Regions from separate parts of the Streptomyces sp. NBC_01476 genome, predicted to be linked through region 1. Evidence: riboswitches for the same ligand, from Rfam matches in the RefSeq annotation. Region 1 holds a riboswitch; each other region holds the start of a gene.
What was found. Region 1 has a riboswitch for cyclic di-AMP ahead of OG552_RS22330 (C40 family peptidase). Riboswitches for the same ligand answer to the same signal wherever they lie in the genome.

Region 1 (5,297 bases):
CTTGGGGTCCAGGTCCAGATCCCGGCAGACGAGCGCCATCAGCCGCTTGGAGTCGGCGGCGTCGTAGATCGAGAAGGACGAGGTGAAGCCGAGCACCTTGGACTCGCGGCGCAGGATGCGGACGCACGCGCTGTGGAAGGTGGAGACCCACATGGCGTTGGCGCGCGGGCCGACCAGCTGCTCGACGCGCTCCTTCATCTCGCCGGCGGCCTTGTTGGTGAAGGTGATCGCCAGGATCGCGCCGGGGTGGACGTGCCGGGCGCCGAGCAGATAGGCGATCCGGTGGGTGAGCACCCGGGTCTTGCCGGAGCCGGCGCCGGCCACGATGAGCAGGGGTCCGCCGGCGTGCTCGACCGCGGCGCGCTGCTGCTCATTGAGCCCTTCGAGCAGCTGCGCGGGGTCGGTGGCGGGGCGGGCGGCGCCGTCGCGGTAGTGGGCGTCACGCGGCGGCGGCCCGTCGAAACGGTCGCCGAACAGGTCGTGCGGTACGTCCTCGGCGCCGGGCCCGTCGTCCGGCTCCGGCGGCTCGGGGGCCGCGGCGTCGGCGGGGCCGTGGGCGGCTTCGAGACCGGCCAGGAAATTGTCGTCAAAGAGGCTGCTCATCGCCTACCGAGTCTAGGCGCCCGCACCGACACTCTTCCCCGGTTCGGCAGGAGCCGCTCGCCGGGGCCCGGCGCACCCCCGGCCGCTCCCCCGGCCACGCCACCGGCCGCTCCCCCGGCCACGCCACCGGCTCCCCCGGCCGCTCCCCCGGCCACGCCACCGGCGTAGCCCCGGCAGCACGCTCCGTGACGATATGGCCCCTTCGGCAAAACATTACGAAAAGGTATCGGGCCTATCGGACACCCCCCTTCCCAGCGCCCCCGCGCTTTGGCTACGGTGCCGCACCAGGCAGAGCGTCCCGAAGGAGCCCGCCATGGCCACACACCGTAAGGCGCGTACCGCGCTCCTGAGCGCCCCCGGCCCGCGTGCCGCGGTGGGCATCACGACCGCGGCGCTCGCCACCGTGACCCTGATGACCGAGAGCGCGAGCGCGACGCCGGCGCCCGGCAAGCCCGCGCAGCCGTCGATCAGCGAGGTCAAGGCGAAGGTCGACTCGCTGATGCACCAGGCCGAGGTCGCCACCGAGAAGTACAACGGCGCCAAGGAGAAGCGGGACCAGCAGAACGCCACCGTCAACAAGCTGCTGGCCCAGGTCGCCCGGAAGACGGAGACCCTCAACGAGTCGCGCCGGGTGCTCGGGACGTACGCGGCGGCGCAGTACCGCGGCGGCGACACCACGACCACCCGCTACCTGACGGCGCCCGACCCGCAGGCGCTGGTGGACCAGGTGCACCTGACCAAGGTGATGGCCGACCGGCAGAAGTCGGCGATGCAGTCCTTCCGGACGCAGCAGGCGGCGGCGACCAAGCAGCGGGTCGAGGCGGCCAAGAGCCTGCAGACGCTCACCACCCGCCAGACGGAACTGAAGACGGCGAAGGCGGACGTACAGAGCAAGCTCAGCCAGGCGCAGCACCTGCTCAACACCCTCACCGCGCAGGAGAAGGCGCGGCTGGCGGCGCTCCAGGCCAAGCAGGAGGCGGAGGCCAAGAAGAAGGCCGCGGCGCTCGCGGCGGCGGAGAAGGCGAAGGCCGCCAAGGCGGCGGAGCTGGCGAAGACCACGGCGGGCTCGAAGGGCGCCGACGCGCCGACGACGCCGGCCAACTCCTCCATAGCCGACCAGGCCATCGCCTTCGCGCAGAAGCAGCTCGGCAAGCCGTACGTGTGGGGCGCGACCGGGCCGGACTCCTTCGACTGCTCGGGGCTGACGCAGGCGGCGTACAAGGCGGCCGGCATCACCTTGCCGCGGACCACCTACGACCAGGTGAACGTCGGCACCCGGATCTCCGAGGCGGATCTCAAGCCGGGCGACCTGATCTTCTTCTACAGCGACGTCAGCCACGTCGGGCTCTACATCGGCGGCGGCAACATGATCCACGCGCCGCACACCGGCACGGTCGTCAAGATAGCGCCGATCACCGAAATGCCCTTCTACGGAGCCGTTCGCCCGTATTGATCCGTGGCGGTCCGTGGCCATCCGCACCAAGTCCAGCACAACCGGTAAGATCACAAAGCGATTTCGGTCACATTGCGATCCAAACTTCCCAACTCGTGCAGAAGTTGACTACGGTAGCCCGCTAGATGGTCGGTTCTCCGTCCGGTGCGATTGCCGGCAACCCACCACCTCCGCTCAATCCGGCCCCGGCCGGAGCCGGGGACCCACCCAGCACTTCGGGGTGAATCGGGACAGATACCGCAAGGTGTCAGGACCGTAGGGCGACTTCCCGCCCGAACCCGTCAGCTAACCCGGTCGGCGGTTCACGGAAGGAGTCGCCTTCGTGGCGTCGCACCGCAAGCCGCGTACCTCCATGCTCGCCACGACCGCCCCCCGTGCGGCGGTCGGCGTCACCGCGGCGGCCCTGGCATCGGTCACCCTGCTCAGCGAGAGCGCGAGCGCCACCCCGGCGCCGGCCAAGCCCTCCATCAGTGAGGTCAAGAAGCAGGTCGACAGCCTCAACCAGCAGGCGGAGGTCGCGACGCAGCAGTACGACCAGGCCAAGGAGAAGACCGACACCCAGCGGGCCACGGCCAACCAGCTGCTCGCCCAGGTCGCGCAGAAGACCGAGAAGATGAACGAGACGCGCCGCGTCCTGGGCCAGTTCGCCAGCGCCCAGTACCGCAACGGCGGTATCGGCGCGACCACCCAGCTGATGCTCTCGGACAGCCCCGACGCCTTCCTTGAGCAGAACCACATGATGGACCGGCTCTCCGCCACCCAGGAGGAGGCGCTGCAGACCTTCAAGGTGCAGCAGGAGCAGGCGTCCATACAGCGGGCCCAGGCCAGCGCCAGCCTCAGCGCGCTGACCACCGCGCAGAACAAGCTGGCCACCGAGAAGAAGAACGTCTCCGCGAAGCTCGCCGCGGCCCAGAAGCTGCTCAACACGCTCAACGCCGAGCAGCGCGCGAAGCTCGCCGCGATGAGCCGGCCGCCGGCCGCCTCGACGAGTGCGAAGTCCTCCGGCGGTTCGGCCCCCACGTACACCGGCCCCGCCACCGGGCGGGCCGCCGCCGCGATCCAGTTCGCCATGGCGCAGCGCGGCAAGCCGTACGCCTCCGGTGCCACCGGTCCCAGCTCGTACGACTGCTCCGGGCTCACCCAGGCCGCCTACCGCGCGGCGGGCATCACCATCGGCCGCACCACCTGGGACCAGGTCAAGGACGGCACGGCGGTCTCCGAGTCGCAGCTGCGGCCGGGCGACCTGGTCTTCTTCTACTCCGGCATCAGCCACGTCGGCATCTACATCGGCAACGGCCAGGTCGTGCACGCCCCGCACACCGGAGCGGTCGTCGAGGTCGCCCCGATGAGCTGGATGCCCTTCGCGGCAGCGCGCCGTATCGCCTGACCTCCTTTGGGCCGGCGCCGGGGCGGCGCCGGGGCGGTCCGTCCGCTGTCTTCCTGTCCGGCTGCCGGTTTCCGGCCGCCGGACACTCTCCGTCCGCCTGCCGCAGCGCCCGAGCCCTCTGCCCGCGGCGTGCGACCCGGCTGCCGTAGCACCCGAGCCGCGACCGCGCGGCCGAACCGGCGCTTCGGTCGGCGCGCGGGCCGATCCGGGCGGGTCACCCGTCGAACGGCGGTCGGTTCCGGTCGCCGGCGGGCGAAAGGGGGCAGTGCCGGTCTCTGTGCCCTGGCCTCCCCCGCACCGGGTTTAGCGTCGCATCGCAGGCGACCGACCCCACCGCCGTCCATCCGTACGGCGGCCCGGTCGCCTCCGCCGAAGGCCCGGCGGTGGCCCGCTCCCCCGTGCGGGCGCCGCCGGGCCGCCGACAGGGCCCTTCAAGCCCCCGGAAGGAGTGACGGCCGCCATGGCCTCACACAGTCGCGACCCGCACTTACGCATGTCCCGCTCGCTCGTCTCCCGCGCCGCCTGCACGCTGGCCATCGCCTCGGCCGCCTCGGCCGCGCTCTTCGGGGAGACCGCCCAGGCGGACCCGGCGCCCACCACGCAGGAGGTCAAGGCCCAGGTCGACGCGCTCTACCACGAGGCCGAGCAGGCGACCGAGCAGTACAACGGCGCGAAGGAGCAGGCGGACACCGCCAGGGCGGCGGTGGACGACCTCCAGGACGAGCTGGCGCGCAAGACCGCGAAGCTGAACGCGACCCGGGACACCGTCGGGGCACTGGCCGCGGCGCAGTACCGAAGCGGCGGCATCGACCCCGCTCTGCAGCTGGCGCTGAACGCCACTCCCGACACCTATCTCGACCGGGCCGCCACGCTCGACCGGCTGGGCGCACGGGTCACCACCGCGCTGACGCAACTCACCGGCCAGCAAAGGGACATCGAGCACACCAGGGCCGAGGCGGCCGGCCGGCTCAGCACCCTGCGCAGCGCCCAGGACCGGCTCGCCGCCCGCAAGCAGACCGTCCGGGCCAAGCTCAGCCGGGCGCAGGAGCTGCTGGCCCGCCTCACCGCGGCCGAGCGGGCGAGGATCGAGGCCACGGACGCCGGCGCCGCCCCGGGGGCATCCACCCGCGGCACCGTCCGCCCGCCGCTGACGGCCGGCGCCGCCGCCGCGCCCGCCTCCGCCCGCGCCGCCCAGGCGGTCGCCTTCGCGTACCGCTCCCTCGGCCTGCCCTACGTCTGGGGCGCCACCGGCCCCAACTCCTTCGACTGCTCGGGCCTCACCCAGGCGTCGTGGCGGTCGGCGGGGGTCTCCCTGCCGCGCACCACCTACGCCCAGGTCAATGCCGGCGCCCGCGTCTCCCTGTCCCAACTCCGGCCGGGCGACCTGGTCTTCTTCTACTCCGGCCTCAGCCATGTCGGCATCTACATCGGCAACGGCCGGATGATCCACGCCCCGCACCCCGGCGCCCCGGTCCGTATCGCCCCCATCTCCGAAATGCCCTTCGCCGCCGCAGTCCGCCCCGCCTAGCGCGGCGACGGCGTCTCTCCGGGCCCGCGTTTGCTCAGGTTTCGCTCAGAAGAGGTGTACGCGGGACCCGGGCAGCGCACCATACGGGCAGGAAATCCGTTACGGACCACGGGGGTTCAGCCATGAAGAAGCTGCTCGGCCGCACCATCACCTTCGCCAGGGACACCCTGTCGGGGCGGCGGCGCCTGGCGAAGTACACCCACCCGGACGCCCACCGCGGCGGCCGGTTCAACCCGGACGCGGCGATCGTCGACCACTACCGCCCGTCGCCGCCGATTCCCCCGATCGGCGGCCCCGGCTTCTGACCGGCCCCCAGCGGCCCGGGG
Region 2 (5,297 bases), 1.6 Mb from region 1:
CTGTGGGTGGCCGGCGCGGGCGCCGCCTTCGCCTTCCTCTCCCCGATACTCGGCTGGCTCGGCGTCGCCGTCACCGGCTCCGACACCTCCTCCAACTCGCTCTTCGGCGCGCTCCAGATCACCGCGGCCCACCAGGCCGGACTGTCACCGACACTCATGGCCGCGGCGAACTCCTCCGGCGGTGTGCTCGGCAAGATGGTCTCCCCGCAGAACCTGGCGATCGCCGCGGCGGCGGTCGGCTTCGAGGGACGCGAGGGCATCCTCTTCCGGCGGGTCATCCTGTGGAGCGTGGTGTTCCTGGCGTTCATGTGCGTGCTCGTCTATCTGCAGAGCACGCCGGTGCTCGACTGGATGGTGGTGAAGACGCAGGCGGTGCCGGCGCCGTAATCGGCGTGGCCGGCGTCGTGGCCGGCGTCATGGCCGGCGTCCGTCGCCGTCCGTCGCCGTCCGTCGTTGTCACGGACCGGGACGTACGGCCGCCTCTCCCGCACGGGACCGGGAGGGGCGGCCGTACTCGGCCGGTGGCGGGGTCCCTCGCGGGTTTCCGGCATGGGCCCTCCCCGCCTTTCCGGCTTCCCCTCGGGTCCTGTCCCGCCTCTCCCGCTTCCGTGGTGCCGCCCCCGCCAGGTACCGGACACGCCGCCCCGCTGACCGCCAACTCCGCGTCCATCAGCTGGAATTGGGGGTACTTTGTCGCAGGCCCCTGGCATAGTCGCTGGTATGGAGACGGACCAATTCTGGACTCTCATCGCGGACTGCAGACGCCAGGGGCTCAGCGGCGACAAGCGGGACGCATGGCTCCGCGACGCGCTCCTCCTTCTCCCCCCACCGGACGTCATCGCCTTCCAGGCGTGTCTCGACAGCGTCACCGGCGAGGCCTTCACCTGGAACCTGTGGGCCGCCGCCGACCGCATCCTCGGCGGCTGGTGCTCCGACGACGCGTTCTGCTCCTTCCAGCAGTGGATGGTCAGCCTCGGCCGCCCGGTCTTCGAGGCGGCCCTCACCGACGCCGACGTCCTCGCCTACGCCCCGGAGGTCCTGCGCCTGTCCAGCCTGCCGCGCGCTGCCTGGCCCGCCGACGCCTGGCCCCAGTGGGAAACGCTCTCCCACCTCGCCCCCGCGGCCTACGAACAGCTCACCGGCACCTTCGACGACTGCGGGGACGCCTTCCACGCCGCCGCCCGCACCCTCCTCGCCGCCGACTCCACCACCCGCACCCCGCCCGGCCTCACCCCCTCCGGCACCCGCTGGTCCGTCCTCGACGAGCCCGAATCCACCCGCCGCCTCCCCCGCCTGACCGCGATGTTCCCCCTCCCCTGACCGGCTCAGCCCCCGTTGAGCAGGCGGAGGTAGCGGGGCCAGTCCCAGTTGGGGCCGGGGTCGGTGTGGTCGGTGCCGGGGACCTCGACGTGGCCGATGATGTGCTCGCGGTCCTTGGGGATGCCGTACGTGTCGCAGATGGCGCCGGTCAGGAGGGCCGAGGCGTGGTACATCGCGTCGGTGAAGTAGGAGGGGTCGTCGACCCAGCCCTCGTGTTCGATGCCGATGCTGCGGGTGTTGTAGTCCCAGTTGCCGGCGTGCCAGGCGACGTCGTGTTCGCGGACGCACTGGTCGACGGCGCCGTCGGCGGAGCGGACGACGTAGTGGGCCGTGGCGGCGTGGGCGGGGTCCTGGAAGAGGGAGATGGTGTCGGCGAACGTCTCCTGGGTCACGTGGATCACCACGAGGTCGATCGGGTACGTCGAAGGGCGGTCCGAGGCCGTGTAGTTGGCGGGGCTGGCCGGCGCCCAGGTGGCGCCGGGGTAGTCGACGCCGGCCGCGTGCGCACCGCCCGCGCCGCCCCAGAGCTGGCCGGCGGCGACCGCGCCGGCCGCCGCGCCCAGGGCGAGGCCGCCGCGCAGCAGCGAGCGGCGGGTGGGGGTGTCCGGTGGGGCGGACCGGCTGGAGGCGTAAGGGAGTTGGGGGCGGCTGGGTCGTACCATGGCGGGCTCCCTGGGGTGTGCGGTCGCAGGGCTGAATTGAGCGGGTCCATGACAACAGCGAGACCATCGTGCGGCCCTTGCGTCCGGCCTCACAAGCGATTCGCCCCTTGGCACAGGACCAGACCACTGGCACTCGTCCGTCGTGGGGACCTCCGTCGTCTCGTTTCGTTCACGATTGATCACCGACGGTAGCCAGTCCGACCGCTCCGGATAACGACTGACACACGCTCACATCACCACCCGGCCACGCCAGGTGCCTGTTTTGCCCGGATGGACCTGCGCATGTCCTCTTGCTGACCACCCCCAACTCTCCGATTCGGCTTGGAAAACGTCTCCGGCTCTATTAACGTTCGATAACGCAGCGCGGTCGTCAACACCGTCGTAAGAGGCGGCACCGTGCGCTTGCCGAATCCCGTCCGCGGGAACCGGGGACCCAACATCTGGGGTGAATCGGGCAGCGACCAGGCCCGTAGGAGACCTTCCTGCTCCGAACCCGTCAGCTAACCCGGTAGGCGAGAGGGAAGGAAAGGAGTGCGCCCGCGGTGGCGTCGAACCAGCCTGCCTACGCACCTGCCCGGCCCGAGAACGAGGCGGCCGGGGAGCGGGACGAGTTCCGTACCGACTTCCGTGGCGACTTCGGCGCCGGTTCGGGCACCGGTTCCGGCACCGCCGGCGTCCGTACCGAACGGGGCACCGACTTCGGAACCGAGCCGGGCACTTACTTCGGCGCCGGTTCCGGGACCGGTTACGGCACCGGTTCCGGCACCGGTTCCGGCACTGACGACGCGACCGGGCGAGGCTCACTCCCCGCTGAGATATCCGCCTCGATGCCGGCGCAGCTTCCCGCACCGCTCCCCGCCTCAGAGCCGGTCCGGGAGCCGGTCCGGGAGCCGCTCCCGGATTCTGCCCCGGTGCCGCTTCCGCGCCAGCGGACCCTGGCGCGCGGCTCGGCGGTCCTCGGCATAGCGGCGATGGCGGCGGTCGGGGCGAGCGGGGTGGCCACCGCGGCCGGCACCGCAACGGCTCCGGCACCGGTGCCCGTCTCCGTACCGGATGCGCCCGACGTACCTGACGTACCCGGCGCGGCTGAGGTCCCCGGCGCCGCCGCCGTGCCCGCGGCGCCGGCCGTGTCTGTCGCGCCCGCCGTGCCTGTCGCGCTGCCCGAGGCGTCCGTCGCGCTGCCGGCGCCGTCCGGTGCGGTCCCCCTGCCGCCGGAAGCCGCCCGCACACCGCTCGCGGACCCGGGCGAGGCGCTCCTCACCCGCATCGTCACGCACGCCACCGAGGCCCGCGAGGCCGTCGCCCGCGCCGAGCGCGAAGCCGCCGCGAAGGCCGCCGCCGACCAGGCGGCCCGGGCCGCGGCCGCGCAGAAGGTACGGGAGCAGGCCGCCGCCGCGAAGGCCGCCGCCGAGGCGAAGGAGAAGGCCGAGACGGAAGCCGCCGCGAAAGCCGAGGCCGAACGCCTCGCCCGCCTCGCGGCCTCGTACATCAAGCCCGTCTCCTGCTACACCCTCACCGCGGGCTTCGGCGAGGCCGACCTGTGGGGCAACATCCACGCGGGCCAGGACTTCGACGCACCCACCGGCACGCCGGTGCATGCCGTGCACGGCGGTACGGTCACCTCGGCCGGCTGGGCGGGGGCGTCCGGCTACCGGGTCGTGGTCACGCTCGACGACGGCACCGAGCTCTGGTACTGCCACCTCTCGACGATGGTCGTCACCTCGGGGCGGGTCACGACCGGCGACACGATCGGCCGGGTCGGCGCGACCGGCAACGTCCCGGCGCCGCACCTCCACCTCGAAGTCCGCCCGGGCGGCGCGGACGCGGTGGACCCCCTGCCGTGGCTCACCGCCCACGACGTACACGTCTGACCCCCGCCCTGCCCCCTGAACCCCGGCGGCCCTGGCTACTCCCCCCCAGCCAGGGCCGCCGGTCTGCTTACGGCCCGGGGGCAGTACGGAATGAGGCCGGGGCCCGGCGTCACGAGCCCGCGTACGGGGTAGGGGCCGTCGCGGCTTGCCCTGCGTACGGTTCCGGGGCCGACGCTACGGGACCGTCATACGCGGCGCGGGCAGGGTTACGGCCCTCCCCGTAAGCGACCAGGAGGACTACTCGCCGCGCCCCGACAGCGCCCAGGACGCCACCGCCACCCCGCCCGCAACGGCGAACACCGCCGGCCACGCGCCGACCTTCTTCGCCAGCGGATGGGCCCCGGCGAACGCGGCCAGATACGCGCCGGTCATCCCCACGGCGACCCCCGTCCCGGCCCGCCGCTTCCACTCCCGCGCCGCCACCGCGCCGGCCGCGGCCAGCGCCACGCCCCCCAACTCCCGCCGCTTCGTCCACCGCGCGACCCCGTACCCACCGATCAGCCCACCCGCAGCCGCCGCACTCCCCAACACCCCAGCCATCCGACCTGCCTCCTCCCACCTCACCACCAGATCCCCCGAGGCTAACCCCGACCCCGGGCCGCCGACGCGGCAGGTCAGACGCGGAAGCCCACTTCTCCGGCCCGGACCGCCCTGATGAATGCCGCCCAGCCCGCCCGCGAAAAGGTCAGCACGGACCCGTGCGCCCCAGGAGGCGCTGAATGTCGCGGGCACAACCCCAGGAGAGGGTGACGCCGGCGCCACCGTGGCCGTAGTTGTGAAGGACAGTTCGGCCGCTGGGGCGCTCCTCGACTTCGACGCGGACGACTGCGCGAGTCGGGCGGACGCCGACGCGGTGTGCAAGTACGCGGGCGCCGGCGAGGCGGGGTTCGACAGCCGTGCATCGGCTCAGGATGGCGTCGGCTGCTGCTGGGTCGGGGTTCAGGTCTTCGCGGCCGTCGACGGCGGTGCCGCCCAGGACGACGGTGTCGCCGTGGGGGTAGATGCACAGCAGGTCGGGGGAGGTGCCGGTGTCCTCGGAGAAGAACTCGGTGATCCCGGGGTTGGTGACGATGACGTGCTGGCCGCGAATGGGGCGGAGGGTGCTGTCGTTCGCGAGTTGGCGTGAGCCGAGACCGGCACAGTTGACCACGACGGGGCCGAGCCTGGGATCGTCCAGGTCTGTCACCTTGCCCTTGGCGATCGTGGCGCCGGTGGCGATCAGGCGAGTATGGAGGTGAGCGAGGTAGACGGGCATGTCGACAAGGGGGACCTCGAACCGGTAGCCAGTCGTGAAGCTCGGGGGTAGTGCGGCAGGGGTGCAGGGCAGGAAGCCGGGCAGCGTCGTCGCCCAGTCAGGCGGGGTGCCAGTGTGCCGGGAGGCTTCGATGCCGGGGGTGATACGGACCCCAGCGCTCGGATCGTCAGCCAGCGTGCGGAAGATCCC
Region 3 (5,297 bases), 1.2 Mb from region 1:
AGCCACCGAACACCGCCTGTCGAACGGCCTGCGGGTGGTGCTCTCCGAGGACCACCTCACCCCGGTCGCGGCCGTCTGCCTCTGGTACGACGTCGGTTCGCGGCACGAGGTGAAGGGCCGTACCGGCCTGGCTCACCTCTTCGAGCACCTGATGTTCCAGGGCTCGGCCAGCGTGAAGGGCAACGGCCACTTCGAGTTGGTACAGGGCGCGGGCGGTTCGCTCAACGGCACCACCAGCTTCGAGCGCACCAACTACTTCGAGACCATGCCCGCCCACCAGCTCGAACTGGCCCTGTGGCTGGAAGCGGACCGGATGGGCAGCCTGCTCACCGCGCTGGACCAGGAGAGCCTGGACAACCAGCGGGACGTGGTGAAGAACGAGCGCCGCCAGCGGTACGACAACGTGCCGTACGGCACCGCCTTCGAACGCCTCACCGCGCTCGCCTACCCCGACGGGCACCCCTACCACCACACCCCGATCGGCTCGATGGAGGACCTGGACGCGGCTTCCCTGGAGGACGCCCGGGCCTTCTTCCGCACCTACTACGCGCCTGGCAACGCGGTCCTGTCGGTGGTCGGGGACATCGACCCGGGGCAGACGCTTGCCTGGATCGAGAAGTACTTCGGCACCATCCCCGCGCACGACGGCAAGCCGGCGCCGCGCGACGGCTCGCTGCCCGACGTCATGGGCGGCCAGCTGCGCGAGGTCGTCGAGGAGGACGTGCCCTCCCGCGCCCTGATGGCCGCCTACCGGCTGCCGGAGGACGGCACCCGGGCGGGCGACGCGGCCGACCTGGCGCTGACCGTGCTCGGCGGCGGCGAGTCCTCCCGGCTGCACAACCGGCTGGTGCGGCGCGACCGCACCGCGGTGACGGCCGGCTTCGGGCTGCTGCGGCTGGCGGGGGCGCCCTCCCTCGGCTGGCTGGACGTCAAGGCGTCCTCCGGGGTCGAACTGACCGCCATCGAGAGCGCGGTGGACGAGGAGCTGGCCCGCTTCGCCGAGGAGGGCCCGACGCCCGAGGAGATGGAGCGGGCCCAGGCGCAGCTGGAGCGGGAGTGGCTGGACCGGCTGGCGACCGTGGCCGGACGGGCCGACGAACTCTGCCGGTTCGCGGTGCTCTTCGGCGACCCGCAGCTCGCGCTGACCGCGGTGCAGCGGGTGCTGTCCGTCACCGCCGAGGAGGTCAAGGCGGTGGCCGCGGGGCGGCTGCGGCCCGACAACCGGGCGGTCCTCGTCTACGAACCCACCGGGGGCGACCAGGCCGAAGGCGCCGAAAGCGCCGAAAACGCCAAGGGTGCCGAGGGCGCCGAAGCCACCGAGGCGACCGAGCAGGAAGAGAGCGAAGCGTGAGCGACACCGCGGCCGTCATGACGTTCCACCCGCAGCCGCAGCCGGGCGAGCCCAAGCCGTGGGCCTTCCCGGCGCCCGAGCGCGGCACCCTGCCCAACGGGGTGACACTGCTCACAAGCCACCGGCCGGGACAGCAGGTGATCGCGGTCGAGGTGGTGCTGGCCGCGCCGCTGGACGCGGAACCGGAGGCCCTGGAGGGCGTGGCGACCATCATGGCCAGGGCGCTCTCCGAGGGCACCGACGAGCACAGCGCCGAGGAGTTCGCCGCCGAGCTGGAGCGGTGCGGCGCCAGCTTGTCGGCGCACGCCGACCACCCCGGTGTCCGGGTCTCCCTCGAAGTGCCCGCCTCCCGGCTGGACAAGGCGCTCAGCCTGCTCGCCGAGGCGCTGCGCGCCCCCGCCTTCGCCGAGTCCGAGGTGAAGCGGCTGGTCGCCAACCGGCTCGACGAGATCCCGCACGAGCTGGCCAACCCGGCCCGCCGCGCGGCCATGGCGCTGTCCAAGGAGCTCTTCCCGTCCACGCTGCGCATCTCACGGCCGCGTCAGGGCACCGAGGAGACCGTCCGCGGCATCGACGCGGCAGCGGTCCGGGAGTTCTACACCGCCCATGTCCTGCCGGCGACGTCCACCGTCGTGGTGGTCGGCGACTTCACCGGCATCGACCTGCCGGCGCTGCTCACCGAGACCCTGGGCCGCTGGACCGGGGGCGCCGCGAAGCCGCGTCCCCGCCCGGCGCTCACCTCGGACGACACCGCCCGGGTGGTGATCGTGGACCGGCCGGGCGCGGTGCAGACTCAGCTGCTGATCGGCCGTACCGGGCCCGACCGCCAGGACCCGGTGTGGGCGGCCCAGGTGCTCGGCACGTACAGCCTCGGCGGCACCCTCACCTCACGGCTGGACCGGGTGCTGCGCGAGGAGAAGGGCTACACCTACGGCGTGCGGGCCTTCGCCCAGGTGCTGCTCAGCTCGGCCGACGGCACCGGCGCCGCGCTGCTGGCGATCAGCGGCTCGGTGGCCACCGAGGTGACCGGCCCGGCGCTGGCCGACACCTGGCAGGTGATCCGCACCCTCGCCGAGGGCGGTCTCACCGAGGAGGAGCGGGACGTCGCGGTGCAGAATCTCGTCGGGGTCGCACCGCTGCGGTACGAGACCGCCGCCGCGGTCGCGGACACGCTCGCCGACCAGGTGGAGCAGGAGCTGCCGGACGACTACCAGGCCCGGCTGTACGCCCGGCTGGCGGCCACCGGCACCGTGGAGGCCACCGCGGCGGTGGTGAACGGCTTCCCGCTGGACCGCCTGGTGGTGGTCCTGGTCGGTGACGCGGCCTCCATCGAGGAGCCGGTACGGGCCCTCGGGATCGGTCCGGTGAGCGTCATCGGCTGACGGCACACCGGGCCGCACCGGCGAGGTGCCGGCCGGGCTCCGCGAGCCCGCCGCAGGCTTCACCCCCACACCCCGGAACCCCGGTCGCCCCTCAGGCATCGGGGTTCCGGGGTGTTTTGCGCCCTGCCGGGGTGTGTGTGGCGTGCGCTACATATCAGCTGATCTGTTTGGTGTACGGCCAAGTGCCCGGTTAGCGTCAACGCGCGTTGCCCGTGAAAGGCAGCAGCGTCCGATTCGTCCGGCCGCACCCAGACATCGCCGAGTCCCCGCGAGGGGAGCCGGGGACCCACGTCCCTGGGGTGAATCGGGGCCACCCGCCGCCGTAGCCGCGGATGCCCCGTAGGAGACCTTCCTGCTCCGAACCCGTCAGCTAACCCGGTAGGCGAGAAGGAAGGAAAGGAGCGACGCCTCCTCATGGCGTTCAAATTTCTGCCCGCCCCCGGCGGGAAGCACCGTCGCGTCCACCCCGGGCGTACCGCCGCCACCGTGGCCGGGATCGCCGTACTGACCGCGGGCGGCGCCATCGGCGCCAGCGCGATGGCCGCCCCCGGGCAGGCCCCCGCGGCCGCCGCGCAGCCCACCGCGTTCACCCAGGCCCTGGACGTGCACGCGTCCCTGGCGCACACCCTGGCCGCCCAGGCCGAGAGCCAGCACAAGGCAGCCGACACCGCCAAGGCCAAGGCCAAGGCCGCGGCGCAGGCCAGGGCGCAGGCCCGGGCCAGGGCCGCCGCTGCCGCGAAGGCCAGGGAACAGGCTGAGGCCAAGGCAGCCGCGGCGGCGAAGGCCGCGGCGGTCCGCACCGCGGCGCCGGCCGCCGCCAGCCGGTCCGAGGCGCGGGCCGCACTGCCCGTCAGCACCGACTCCGGCTGGATGAAGCCGGTCGGCGACGCGGCCATCGGCACCGGCTACAAGGCCTCCGGGTCGCTGTGGTCCAGCGGTTCGCACACCGGTGTGGACTTCCTGGTCGGCTCCGGCACCCCGGTCCACGCGGTCGCGGTCGGCACGGTGATCTCCGCGGGCGCCGACGGCGCCTACGGCAACGACGTGATCATCAAGCACGCCGACGGCAAGTACACCCTCTACGGCCACCTCACCGAGCCGCTGGTGTCGGCCGGCCAGACGGTCACCGAGGGCCAGGAGATAGGCATCTCCGGCGCCACCGGCAACGTCACGGGCCCGCACCTGCACTTCGAGGTGCGCACCACCCCCGACTACGGCTCCGACATCGACCCGGTCGCGTACATGGCCTCGCACGGCGTCACGATCTGATCCGGCTCCGGTCCGCCGCCCCGGCCGCGGACCGGCACGACCGAAGGCCCCGGCTGCCCCCGCCGGGGCCTTCGTCCTTGTCCGTTGGTGTCCTAAAGCGCTCCGGATCGGTCCCGGGCGTGCCCGAAAGCGCCCCTCCTGTCCAAAAACAATCCAACTATTCCAGGGGTGCTTTCCCTTTTCCCGGTGTGCTGGAATAGAGTCGCGGCACAATACGGGGAAAGAAACGGAGTCGGCGATGCGGAACCGGACGTGAACGGGGCGGACGGCGCGGGGCGGCGTATCTCGGCGCAGGTGGTGTGTACGGCCATCCGCGACGACATCGTCGGCGGTTTCTTCGCGCCGGGCAGCCGGCTGACCGAGGAGCTGCTCGCGCAGCGGTACGGGGTCTCCCGGGTGCCGGTGCGCGAAGCACTGCGCACCCTGGAGTCCGAAGGGTTCGTCCGGACCCGCAGACATGCCGGGGCCTCCGTCGCGGAGCCCACCGAGCAGGAGGCGGCCGACCTGCTGGAGATACGCGGACTGCTGGAGCCACTGGGCGCCGCCCGCGCGGCCCAGCGGCGGACCGAGGCGCACCTGAAGGTGCTGCGCGGTCTGGTCCGGCTCGGGCAGGAACGCGCGGTGCAGGGGCAGTTGTCCGACCTGCCGTCCCTCGACGGCTGGTTCCACGAGACGCTGGCCCAGGCGTCCGGCAGCCCGACACTGGCCGCCCTGCTCACCCAGCTGCGGCACAAGATCGCCTGGGTGTACGGCGACGGCGGCACCACCAGGGCCGCCGAGTCGTGGGAGGAGCACGCCGCGATCATCGACGCGGTGGCGCGCGGCGACGCCGAACGGGCCCGCCGGCTGGCCGCGGTGCACGTGGAGCGGGCGGCCGCGGTGAGGATCCTGAAACATCCCGTAAACGCGGTGCGCCGCCGCGCTTAACATTCACACCGTATACAAGGGCATAGAATTGTGGCCCGCGTAAATGCAAGAAAGCGGGACCGGACATTCCATGGGGGAATGTCCGGCCCCGTTGCATTCCGCTGCCCGCGGCCGGGCGGTGGCCTGAAATAAGCGCCGCCCGGGTCCGGAAGAAGATCTCTCAGACGGTTTCCGGCAGTTCGTCGAGCCCTTCCGAGACGAGTTTCGCCAGCCGGTCGAGCGCGGCGTCGGCGCCCTCGGCCGACGAGGCGAGCACGACCTCCTCGCCCCCTTGTGCGCCCAGGCTCAGCACGGCCAGCATCGACGCCGCGTTCACCGGGCCGCCGTCCGCCTTGGCGATGGTGACCGGCACGCCGGCGGCCATCGCC
Region 4 (5,297 bases), 2.0 Mb from region 1:
CGGAGGCGGTGGCCGTGAAGGCCGGTGCGGGCGTAACCGGTGGGGCAGGGTCAGTGCTTGAAGCGGGGGAACGCGGAGCGGCCGGCGTAGACCGCCGCGTCGTCCAGGATCTCCTCGATCCGCAGCAGCTGGTTGTACTTGGCGACGCGCTCGGAGCGGGCCGGGGCACCGGTCTTGATCTGGCCGCAGTTGGTGGCGACGGCCAGGTCGGCGATGGTGACGTCCTCGGTCTCACCGGAGCGGTGCGACATCATGCACTTGTAGCCGTTGCGCTGGGCCAGTTCGACCGCGTCGAGGGTCTCGGTCAGCGAACCGATCTGGTTCACCTTCACCAGCAGCGCGTTGGCGGTGTCGTTGTCGATGCCGCGCTGCAGACGCTCCGGGTTGGTGACGAAGAGGTCGTCGCCGACGATCTGCACCTTGGCGCCGAGCTTGTCGGTGAGGACCTTCCAGCCGGCCCAGTCGTCCTCGAAGAGCGGGTCCTCGATGGAGACCAGCGGGTAGGAGGCGACCAGGTCCTCGTAGTACTCCGTCAGCTGGGCGGCGGACTTCTCCTCGCCCTCGAAGGAGTACTTGCCGTCCTTGTAGAACTCCGAGGCGGCGACGTCGAGCGCGAGCGCGATGTCCTGGCCGGGCGCGTAACCGGCCTGCTTGATCGCCTCCAGGATGAGGTCGAGCGCCTCGCGGTTGGAGCCGAGGTTCGGCGCGAAGCCGCCCTCGTCGCCGAGGCCGGTGGACAGACCGCGGGTCTTCAGCACGCCCTTGAGGGTGTGGTAGACCTCGGCGCCCCAGCGCAGCGCCTCGGAGAAGGACTCGGCGCCGATCGGCGCGATCATGAACTCCTGGATGTCGACGTTGGAGTCCGCGTGCGAGCCGCCGTTGAGGATGTTCATCATCGGGACCGGCAGGACGTGCGCGTTCGGGCCGCCGAGGTAGCGGAAGAGCGGCAGGTCGGACGCTTCGGAGGCGGCGTGCGCGACGGCCAGCGAGACGCCGAGGATGGCGTTGGCGCCGAGCGAGGACTTGTCCGGGGTGGCATCCAGGTCGAACATCGCCTGGTCGATCAGCCGCTGCTCGGTGGCGTCGTAGCCGACCAGCTCGGGACCGATCTGCTCGATGACCGCGAGGACCGCCTTCTCGACGCCCTTCCCCTGGTACCGGTTGCGGTCGCCGTCACGGAGTTCGAGGGCCTCGAAGGCGCCGGTGGAGGCGCCGGACGGGACTGCGGCACGGCCCGTGCTGCCGTCGTCGAGGCCGACCTCGACCTCGACGGTGGGGTTGCCTCGCGAGTCGAGGATTTCCCGGGCTACGACGACGTCGATGGACGGCACGTTGTCTCCTTCTGAGATGTCTTCTCTTCTTTATCGGGACGAGCCTAACGGGCATCCGGGCCCGGATCGGCGCTAGGCCCGGACCAACAGACGGAATACCCCGGCCGGACACGCCAGGGGGAGGGCGTGTCCGGCCGGGGTGGTCGAAAGGCTTCGGCCGGCGTCCATCCGGCGTTCAGCCGGCAACTGCCCGTCCGGGGTCCCGCGGTGCCGGTCCCGGCGGCGGCGTCAGGGCCGTCACCGGGTCCTGGATCAGCTCAGGTGGAGGTGCTGGCCCGGGTAGATCAGGTTCGCGTCCTGCACGATGCCGTGGTTGAGCTCGTAGAGCTTCTTCCAGCCGCCGGCCACGTGGTGCGCGGCGGCGATCTTGGAGAGCGAGTCGCCGTGGACCACGGTGTACTCGCCGTCGCCCTTCTGGACCACCTTGTGGTGGGTGGTGTGGCGCGGGGCGGAGTGCGCCGGGGCGGCGGCCTTGTGCGTGGTCTTCGCCGGGGTGGACGCCTTGGTGGTGGTGGAGCTGCTGTCCGAGGCGGACGACGAGCCACCGGTGTTGACGTCGGGCGACGGGCCGCCCGCGGTCAGACCGCCGGCACCGGCGCAGGACCAGGCACCCGGGCCCTGCAGGGCGAGCAGCTTCTCGGCGACCGCTATCTGCTGGTCCTTGGTGGCGAGGTCGGCACGCTGGGCGTACTGCAGACCGCCGGCCGCTTCCCAGCTGGACTGCGAGAACTGCAGGCCACCGTAGTAGCCGTTGCCGGTGTTGATGGACCAGTTGCCGCCGGACTCGCACTGCGCCACGGCGTCCCAGGTGGCGACCGAGGCGGCCGACGAGGAGGTGGCGCCGATCAGCGGTACGGCGATCGCGGTACCGGCAACACCGGCGAATGTGGCGAATCGGACGAGCTTGGAGGCACGACGGTGCTTAGCCATGGTTTTTTGGGTCCCTCACCGACGCCTACGAGGTCAGCTGTCGGGTTCGGACGTGAGTTGCCCGGCCGGACCGCATCGTGCTCGTGCGGCCATCTCGGCTTCACCCCAAGCCGGGCCCCTGCCTGGTGTACGTACGCAAGCCCGGATGCTCTCCGGTGCTGCGGCGGCGTACGGCCGGGGTCCGGCGGAAGACCTTGGGTCCCCCGCTCCTGCCTGCGGCGCTTTCGCGTCGACTGTTCCCGTCGGGCGGCGGCAGGACTCGGCGTTCCTGCCCGGCGGGGCCCGCTGTGGCGAGCGTCAAAACGTTAAGCACAGCCCCACCGATAGGACAAACATCCCGGTTCGGACCGCCTACCGGGTCCGCCCGCCCGGCCGCTGAACGAAGTCGCAGGTCACGGCGGAGAGTTTCAGCGCTCTGCGAGCGGGCGGTCACAGCGGCCGGAGAGAGGCTTGTCACATCTTCGGAGAGGAACCGTGAGCGGTACGTCCGGTTTGTCGGCCGACCGTCATCAACCCATTTCTCAGCCGAGGTTGAGGATCTGTCCGGGTTTGATGAGGTTCGGGTTGTCGCCGATCGACTGGTGGTTGATGTCGTAGAGGTGCTGCCAGCCGCCGTCCACATGCTGCGCGGTCGCGATGCCGGAGAGCGAGTCGCCAAGACCCACCGTGTAGCCGTCGGGCCGTGAAGTGCCCGAATCATCACCCTTGTTGGTGGTATCCACCGAGGTGTTCACCGGGCCCGGGTCGGTGATCGAGTAGATCTGCGTCCGGGTCGCCTGGTCCTGTGCGGCCAGTTCCTCGTCGGTGGGGCTGTAGGGCTTCGCGTGCTTGCCGGTGCTGCCGGTGCCGTCGCTCGCGCCCGGGAGGCCCGCCGTGGGGTCCGTGGGGGCCAGCGTGGTGGCGCCGGAGCCAGGGGTGACCGGCGGCGGGGTGACGGTCCCGGTGGGCGGTGTGGCGGGCGTACCGGGCACGGTCGGGTCGGAGGGCGTCACCGGCGGCGGCGTCGCGGTCGGGTCGGTGCTGCCCGTCGACGGCGTGGTGGGGGTGACCGGCGGCGGGGTGGCCGTCGGGTCCGTGCTGCCGGTGCCGGCGCTCGGCGGCGTGGTCGCCGGAGTCGACGGGTCCGTCGTCGGGGTGCTCGCGGGCGTGTGCTCGCCGGGCTGCGCCGGCGTCGGGGCGCCCGGGTCGGTCGGCGCGGCGTCGTCGGGGAGCAGGCCGGTGCCCTGCTCGCAGCCGGGCCAGGCGTTCGGCCCCAGGTCGGTGAGCATCTTCTCGGCCACGGCGATCTGCTGGGCCTCGGTGGCGAGGTCCGGCCGCTTGGCGTACGCGGTGCCGCCGTACTGGTCCCAGGTGTCCTGGGTGATGGCGAGGCCGCCGTAGAAGCCGTTGTGGGTGTTGGCGTGCCACATGCCGCCGGTCTCGCAGAACGCGACACGGTCCCAGGTGGTCTGGTCCGCGGCCTGGGCGGTGGCGGCGCCGAGCAGCGGGAGGGCGATGCCGGCGCCTGTCGCGGCGGCGGTCGCCATGGTCACCACGGCCGCGGGGGTCGGGCGGGGGCGTCGGTGCCGTCCGTTACCTGACGAGAGCATTGCGGTCGCCTTTCTTTCTGGCCTTACGCGCCCGTACGCTCCCGCCCTGGTCCGGTGACCTGCGAACTCGGCCGATCTGGCCGGATTTCCGTCCGCGGCGGTGTGCGCTGGTGGGGATCGGCGCGTCCCGCGAGCCGTGCGTGCCTCGCGTTGACCGCAGAACGTAGCGGGATTGACCGCCGGATCACAAGCCGATGTAGCGATCATCACGTCCGGGTCACGGCGGTGACGGGCCGTCACGTCACCTGGTGGGACCGGAAGGTGACTGCGCGGTGAACTCCACCGGAAGCGTCCGCAGTCCGCGCATGATCAGGCCGCCGCGCCAGCGCAGTTCCGCCGGGTCGGCGCCGGAGCGCAGATCGGGCAGCCGGGTGAGCAGACGGGCCAGCGCCGTTCTTGCCTCCAGCCGGGCCAGCGGGGCGCCGAGGCAGTAGTGGATGCCGTGCCCGTAACCGAGGTGCGGGTTGTCCCGGCGGGCCAGGTCCAGGGTGTCGGGGCCGCCGAACCGGGCCGGGTCGCGGTCGGCGGCGGCGAGCACCACCAGGACCGGGTCGCCGGCCGCCACGGCCTGGCCGCCGATGGACAGCGGCTCGGTGGCGTAGCGCCAGGTGGCCATCTCGACCGGGCCGTCGTAGCGCAGCAGTTCCTCCACGGCGGTCTCCAGCAGGGCGCTCTCACCGCGGGCCAGCGACTCCTGGAGCGCGTGCCGCTCGGCGGGATGCCGCAGCAGGGTGTGCACGCCGTTGCCGATCAGATTCACCGTCGTCTCGAAGCCGGCGAAGAGCAGGATGAAGGCCATCGCGGCGACTTCGTTCCCGGTGAGGTGCTCGCCGTGGTCGCTGGCCCGGATCAGACCGGAGATCAGGTCGTCGCCGGGAGCGGAGTCGAGTCCGGCGCGCTTGCGGTGGATCAACTCGACCAGATAGGCCCGCATCCGCTTCACCGAACGGGCCACACCGCCCCGCGGCCCCTTCCCGTGCCGGATCATCATCCCGGCCCAGTCCCGGAAGTCGTCCTGGTCCTCCGCGGGCACCCCCAGCAGGTCGCAGATCGCGTAGATCGGCAGCGGGAAGGCGAACTCGTGGATCAGGTCGGCCTCCCCGCGCCCGGCGAAGCCGTCGATGAAACGGTCCGTCAGCTCCGCCACCCGCGGGGCGAACTCGGCCACCCGCCGCGGGGTGAACGCCTTCGACACCAGCCGCCGCAGCCGGGTGTGGTCCGGCGGGTCGATGTTCAGCAGATGCGTCATCAGATCGGCGCTGCGCTCCCCGGGGATCCCGGTCTTCCCCCGCGACTCCCCCACGTGGTGCACCGGGTTCTTGCTCAGCCGGGCGTCCGCCAGCGCCTCCCGCGCGTCGCCGTACCGCGTCACCAGCCAGGCGTTCACCCCGCTGGGCAACTCGGTCCAGCGCACCGGCGCGTGCTCCCGCAGCCACGCGTACGCCGG

Region 2: another riboswitch for cyclic di-AMP. It lies ahead of OG552_RS15455 (M23 family metallopeptidase); the one in region 1 lies ahead of OG552_RS22330 (C40 family peptidase).
Region 3: another riboswitch for cyclic di-AMP. It lies ahead of OG552_RS27455 (M23 family metallopeptidase); the one in region 1 lies ahead of OG552_RS22330 (C40 family peptidase).
Region 4: another riboswitch for cyclic di-AMP. It lies ahead of OG552_RS13655 (transglycosylase family protein); the one in region 1 lies ahead of OG552_RS22330 (C40 family peptidase).

Annotation. Positions count from the first base shown of each region.
Region 1 covers NZ_CP109446.1:5,090,820-5,096,116, reverse strand. The annotation lists gene pcrA (DNA helicase PcrA) at 1-603, opposite strand, end outside; gene OG552_RS22335 (C40 family peptidase) at 917-2,056, shown strand; cyclic di-AMP (ydaO/yuaA leader) riboswitch at 2,218-2,371, shown strand; gene OG552_RS22330 (C40 family peptidase) at 2,379-3,443, shown strand; gene OG552_RS22325 (C40 family peptidase) at 3,904-4,971, shown strand; gene OG552_RS22320 (hypothetical protein) at 5,094-5,276, shown strand.
Region 2 covers NZ_CP109446.1:3,508,366-3,513,662, reverse strand. The annotation lists gene OG552_RS15470 (L-lactate permease) at 1-387, shown strand, start outside; gene OG552_RS15465 (DUF4240 domain-containing protein) at 721-1,320, shown strand; gene OG552_RS15460 (N-acetylmuramoyl-L-alanine amidase) at 1,326-1,982, opposite strand; cyclic di-AMP (ydaO/yuaA leader) riboswitch at 2,376-2,512, shown strand; gene OG552_RS15455 (M23 family metallopeptidase) at 2,525-3,853, shown strand; gene OG552_RS15450 (hypothetical protein) at 4,091-4,393, opposite strand; gene OG552_RS15445 (FAD-dependent oxidoreductase) at 4,539-5,297, opposite strand, start outside; gene OG552_RS15440 (hypothetical protein) at 5,275-5,297, opposite strand, start outside.
Region 3 covers NZ_CP109446.1:6,268,069-6,273,365, forward strand. The annotation lists gene OG552_RS27445 (M16 family metallopeptidase) at 1-1,351, shown strand, start outside; gene OG552_RS27450 (M16 family metallopeptidase) at 1,369-2,733, shown strand; cyclic di-AMP (ydaO/yuaA leader) riboswitch at 2,980-3,132, shown strand; gene OG552_RS27455 (M23 family metallopeptidase) at 3,148-4,002, shown strand; gene OG552_RS27460 (GntR family transcriptional regulator) at 4,255-4,929, shown strand; gene OG552_RS27465 (HPr family phosphocarrier protein) at 5,090-5,297, opposite strand, start outside.
Region 4 covers NZ_CP109446.1:3,061,516-3,066,812, forward strand. The annotation lists gene eno (phosphopyruvate hydratase) at 51-1,331, opposite strand; gene OG552_RS13655 (transglycosylase family protein) at 1,584-2,261, opposite strand; cyclic di-AMP (ydaO/yuaA leader) riboswitch at 2,269-2,413, opposite strand; gene OG552_RS13660 (transglycosylase family protein) at 2,783-3,787, opposite strand; gene OG552_RS13665 (cytochrome P450 family protein) at 4,092-5,297, opposite strand, start outside.